Regions from separate parts of the Clostridium amazonense genome, predicted to be linked through region 1. Evidence: riboswitches for the same ligand, from Rfam matches in the RefSeq annotation. Region 1 holds a riboswitch; the other holds the start of a gene.
The links. A riboswitch is a leader RNA that binds a small molecule or an ion and turns the genes downstream of it on or off. The one in region 1 is predicted to bind cobalamin.

Region 1 (3,222 bases):
AATTTGATACATTAGTAAAAGATTTTATTATAGAAAATGATAAAATAAGTGGAGTAATTGTATCCGATTCGTTAACTAAGAAAAAAGATGAGACGTTAAAGTCAGAAGTAGTAATTGCAGCTACAGGAAGAAAAGGTGCAGATTGGCTTAATAATATGTGTGAAAAGCATAATGTGAATCATAGAGCTGGAACTGTAGATATAGGGGTAAGAGTTGAAATTAGAAATGAAATAATGGAAAAAGTAAATAATGTTTTATATGAATCAAAATTAATTGGTTATCCAGCTCCTTTTGATGATAAAGTAAGAACATTTTGTCAAAATCCAGGTGGATTTGTTTCTCAAGAAAACTATGATAACAATTTGGCTATAGTAAATGGTCATTCTTATAAAGAAAAGAAATCTAATAATACAAACTTAGCAATATTAAGTTCACATAATTTTTCAGCACCATTTAATAAACCTATTGAATATGGAAAGAAAGTTGCAGAACTTGTTAATCTTTTAGGTGGAGGAAGCATTTTAGTTCAAAGATACGGAGATATAATAGATGGAAAACGTACTTGGGAAAAAGAATTAAAACAATCTAATGTAGTGCCAACACTTAAAGATGCTGTAGCAGGAGATTTAACTTCAGCAATTCCATATAGAACAATGACTAATATAGTGAATTTTATAGAAGCTATGAATACATTAGTTCCAGGATTTGCAAGCAAAGAAACTCTTTTATATGGACCAGAAATAAAATTTTATAGCAATAAAATAGACATAGATAGAAACTTTGAAACCAATATAAATGGATTGTATTGTTTAGGAGATTCATCAGGCTGGACAAGAGGACTGATGATGGCATCTGTAATGGGTGTCTTAATGGCAAGAGTATTAACGGATAAAGAATATTAAAAGAAAGAATGATAAGATTAATTCTTATCATTCTTTCTGCTTTTAATTGTCGAAAGATAATAACAATAAAGAATGTTTGAAAATGTTGCAAAACTGCAAACGCTGTAATATAATGTATACGAAAAGAGAATATGGAAATTGAGTAGGTTCTTTTTAAGCAATTAGAAAGTTAAAATGGAAAATGGTGAAAATCCATTACAGCCCAACGTTACTGTAATACTGATGAAACCTTTAAAACCACTGAGATAAAAGTCTTGGGAAGGAAAGGGAGTAAAAAGAAGTTAAGTCAGGAAACATGCCTATTTAGGATTGAATCTTTCGTGGGAGAGATGAAATATCATTAAGTTGTATGAATGCTTAAGTTTTTATGCTTTAATTATATTAAAGTTTATACAAAATGTGTTATTTTAAAGTCCCAGTTGGGGCTTTTTTTATTTTTATAAAAATTAAATATAAAATATTTAAGCATTAAAATTAGTATGAATAAATTTAATGTGTCGGCAAACTATAAAGGGGGGATTAGATGAAAAGAAACCATAGAATACTAGTAGCTATCATTTTGAGTTTTATTATGACTATTTGTTTAGGATGTGGTGCAGGAAATAAGGATTTAAAGACTAGCAAATATGATAATAAAGCAAAAGTAGAAAAAAGTATTGATAAAAAGGGTAATAAAGCTAAAGAAAAAACTGATAAAAAAAATGAAATAAAAAAAGAAAATAGTATAAAAAATAATACAGAAAAAGAAGCGGTCAAAAAAGAAGAAATAAAAAAGGAAGACACTAAAATTGAAAATAATAATGGCAATCAATCATCAGAAGAAAAACAAATAAAAGAAAATAATAATGAAAAAGAAAAAAATGAAACAGTAGTGAAAGATGAAAATAAAAACAATAAAGTAGAAGAAGACACATTTACTATGATAATAGGAAAAGATGTTAAAGGATATACTGGAAATGAATCAAGTGTTGTAGAAGAAATTACAATAAAAATTTATTCTAAAAAAAGTGCAATGCAGTATTTAAGGGAAAATACTTCTATGCAAGAAAATGGAGGATTTATTTTTGAAATTAATGGTATACATAATCATTATCCAATACCAGAATCAGAAAAAACTCCAGAACAAAAGAAAAATGGGGTATTAGGTATTGATTGGTTTATATATCTTAATGATAAAAAAACACCAGTAGGAGCAAATGATGTATATCCACAAAAGGGTGATGTTCTTCTATTTGATTTTCATGAGTGGGATAAAAGAGAATTTTTACCACCAGAAGATTAAAAGATAAAATATGGGGGATGAAATGAGAAATATGAAAAGATTAAAAGAAAAATTTGTAGGCTTATTTTTAATTTTATCAATGATTATATGCTTATCATTTTCTACTGTACTTGCAGTGGAAAATGACAGAATATATGGAAAAGATAGGATATCTACTTCGATTGAAATAAGTAAGAAAGGTTGGCAAAACGACTCTGAGTATGTTTTTATTGCTCAAGGATATGATTTTGCAGATGCATTGTCTGTAGCACCATTAGCTAAAAAATTTAATGCACCTATTTTACTTAATGGAAATATTCAACTAAGAGAAGATACAATAAATGAATTAAAAAGATTAAAACCAAAGAAAGTATTTATATTAGGCGGAGAAAGAGTTATAAGCAAATCTGTAGAAACTCAACTTAAAAATATAAATATAAATGAAATAGAAAGAATATATGGACAAACAAGATACGAAACAGCATTAAAAATTAATAAAAAATTAGGAAAAAGTGATGCTTTATTTATAACTAATGGACAATCTTATGCAGATGCATTATCAGTATCGCCAATAGCAGCACAAAAAGGAATACCAATACTATATACTAAAAATAATGAAATTCCTAAAGAAGTAAATGAGTACATAAAGGGTAATAAAATATTTAATGTATATGTTATTGGTGGAGATGGTGTAATAAATGATAGTGTACTAAAAAATATACCAAACTCTGAAAGAATATTTGGAAAAGATAGGTATGAAACTAACAGGGAAGTTTTAAAAAAGTTTTCTAATGATTTAAAATATGAAAATATTTATTTTGTTACAGGAAATGACTTTCCAGATGCATTGTCAATATCTACACTTGCTGCAGATAAAAAAGCACCAGTGATACTAACTAATAAAAATATAAATAGTGATGTAGAAAAAATTATAAATTCTAACATAACATCTCTAAGTAAATTTATTGCTATAGGTGGACCAGAAGTAGTACCACAAAACATATTAGATAAATTTAAAATGAACTTTGAAATTATAAAATTATCAAAGGACAATGAAAG
Region 2 (3,222 bases), on a different contig from region 1:
TCCAAGAGTTAATATATTTAGCTTTTCTGAAAATAACATACAACATATTAATCCAAATATAGTATATGGTAATATTATTTTTACATAAGGCCAACTTCTCCCTGAAAGTCCCCCATTCATAAACATTAATGCACCATGTACTTTGTCGCTATAAAATACCATAATAGCAGATATTCCAGCACCTAATAAAGTTGATACTGCAACTCCTGCAAGTATTATTCTTACTGTATTTATTCCTCTTTTCCATGCTAATGCATATATAAGCATAGCTGCACCCATTGCTCCTATAAAAGCTACTATAGGCAATAAATCTATTTTTTCCGGAAATATTATCAAAATAATTATTCCTAAAAGACCAGCACCAGATGAAACCCCTATTATATGTGGATCTGCAAGGGGATTATGCATAATCCCCTGCAGTATACATCCTGAAAGTGCTAAGTTTGTTCCTACTAATACTGACAATATAGCTCTTGGCAATCTAATATTTTTTATTATTTGTTCATTTGCTGAAGTGCTTTTTCCCAAAATAGAAAAAACTATATCCTTAACTGAAATATTCACAGAACCTATACAATTACTAATTAAAAAACTTGCAATTGATAAGATTAATAATGTAAATATTATTAATCTCTTATTTTTATTCTCTCTCAATAATATTTTTTCACTTTCATTATTTTTTAACATTACCATATACCTCTGGATAAACGGCCTTTGCCATATATTCTATAGACTCATAAAATTTTTCTCCTGGATTATATAAAAAGTATTTTTGAGGTAAATACTCTATTTTCCCTTCTTTTACAGCTTTCAATCCACTCCATGCTGGATTTCCTTCTAATTCTCTTTTAATAGTTTCTTTTGCCTGTTCATCTGAAGATACCATTGTTGTTACTAAAATCATATCTGGATCTTGTTCTACTATTTTCTCCATACTAAATGGGGTACTATCTGAACCCATTTTAGTTGGTTTTTCACCTTCTGCTATATTTTTTATATTAAGTATTTCACACGAATTTCCTACAATGCTACTATTTAATTTTAATGATACATCTTTGCTTGTTACATATAAAATTGCAACTTTCTTTTGTTCTTTAGGAAGTTTTTGAGTAATATCTTCCACTTTTGTTTTTAATGTTTTTATAAGTTCTTCAGACTTATCTTGATTTTGAACAATATTCCCTAATACTTGAAGTTTGTCCACAACATCATCATAACTTTTCATTTCTAACATTATGTATGGAATATTATTTTGTTCAAATATCTCTTTGTATCTATCATGTATTCCACATTGTGCTAATACTAAGTCTGGTTGTAATTGTATAAGTTTTTCTACATCTATATTTGCAACATGTCCAATGGTTGGTAAATCTTTTGAACCTTCTGGTGTTGGCGCACCACCTTTAGTGTCAGCCTTAGCTATTGATTCCCCACCAACAGCATATAATGGTCCTAAAATTGTTCCTGATATTGCAGCTATTTTTTCTGGTTTTTTTTCTAATGTAACAGTTCGTCCTGAGTCATCTTTTATAGTTAATGGATATTGCTTTTTTTCAACTTTCTCATCTTTTACTTCCTTACTTTCATTATTTTTATTTTCTGCTGATGCTACACTTTTATTTACATTTGAATCAGTTTTTTTACTGTTATTACTACATCCAACAAAACTTATTGTTGATGCTCCTATTAATGTAATTGCTATTAAGTTTACTAGTTTCTTATTCATATTTTTTTCATACCCCTTCATTTTTTAAATTAACGCAAAAAAAATTTCCTAGACAACAAAGTTGCACTAAGAAATTCAATAAAATATAATTATTTCTTTTATCATCTGCACCCCCTATAGTCCGTAGAGTTAAAGTGTTTTTAAATAGGCAGGTATTCTGACTTAAGTATCAACATTTTTCTACTCCTTCCCAGAAATTATTCCAGTGGATATTTTTATAGAAAAACTCCTCTTTTACAGCGGCGGCACCGTGTAGGACTTTCACCTAACTTCCCTTTTAGTATTGTATATATTTACATATATTTTACCTATTTACATATTTACTTTTCATTTACAATTCTATAGGTAATTTTTTGAAAAGTCAAATTTAAAGATATATTTTTTATTTTCTAATATAATCTCTATAATCTCCCATAATTGCTCTAGGCACTGGCAAATCTATCATTGTTTTCAATCCTGGATGTGCATTTATAACATGTGGAATCATATTGACACACATTGCTATTGTGCCTAATCCACCATCAACTTCTGGCTTTATAGACATATTAACTTTTGGAGTTCCTTTTATTGTAATATAATCTCCAGTATATGTTCCTTCTAGTTCTGGTTCTATTTGTTGAGGATGTATCATATCTATTTTAACTTCACCATTAACATATCCTTGACCTGTCATATTAACACCTGCTACATCTCCAGTTGCAGCAAATCCATATGGTGCCTTTCTATCTACCTTTGTAACTATAGGCTCCATTTGTTGTTCAAATTTATCAATTTTAAATCCTATAGCATCTCCTATCATTTTAATTGATTCTGCAAAACCTACATGACCTGCTAAACTACCATTTTCAACGCCCTCTTTAAAAGCATCTACACTAATTCCCACACCTTGCTCTTCCATTACTGCTGGTCCAAATGGTGACAAACTATTAACTCTCTTTGCTTCTATATGCTCTACATCAGTCATACAACCAGTTAAACATACTACTAATAAATCCATTATTAAGCCTGGATTTATACCTGTTCCTAAAATAGACACTCCATTTTCTTTAGCTATTCTATCTAATTCTTCTGCAATCTCTGGATTCTGTGCCTTAGGATAAGACATTTCTTCTGCTGTAGAAATTACATTAACCTTCTTTTCTAAAACAAATTTTAATTTTGGAAATGCTTTTTTAGTGAATGAATCCGTTGCACACAAACAAATATCACAACACTTTTCTGTTAAAACTTCTTCTATATTTCCATTAACAACAATATCTTTTCTATCTCCTCTTTCCACGCCTAATATATCAAATATACTTTTTCCTGCTCTCTCTGGATGCATATCACATACACCAACTATCTCTATACCTTTTCTTCTCAATAAAACCCTTGCCATTCCACTTCCCATGGCACCAAATCCCCAAAGTACAACTTTTACATTTTCCATAATACATCCCCCATTCTTCTTAATTAATATTACTGAAAGTTATTTTTTAACTTCTCTTACTAACCAT

Region 2: linked by a shared signal. The riboswitch ahead of AC07E4_RS06125 (ABC transporter substrate-binding protein) and the one ahead of AC07E4_RS12295 (DUF4430 domain-containing protein) in region 1 are both predicted to bind cobalamin.

The regions. Positions count from the first base shown of each region.
Region 1 covers NZ_JBWKMH010000028.1:182,583-185,804, forward strand. The annotation lists gene AC07E4_RS12290 (NAD(P)/FAD-dependent oxidoreductase) at 1-902, shown strand, start outside; cobalamin riboswitch at 1,030-1,219, shown strand; gene AC07E4_RS12295 (DUF4430 domain-containing protein) at 1,426-2,184, shown strand; partial or broken gene AC07E4_RS12300 (cell wall-binding repeat-containing protein) at 2,207-3,222, shown strand, end outside.
Region 2 covers NZ_JBWKMH010000010.1:377,188-380,409, reverse strand. The annotation lists gene AC07E4_RS06130 (FecCD family ABC transporter permease) at 1-687, opposite strand, end outside; gene AC07E4_RS06125 (ABC transporter substrate-binding protein) at 674-1,726, opposite strand; cobalamin riboswitch at 1,857-2,053, opposite strand; gene ord (2,4-diaminopentanoate dehydrogenase) at 2,109-3,155, opposite strand.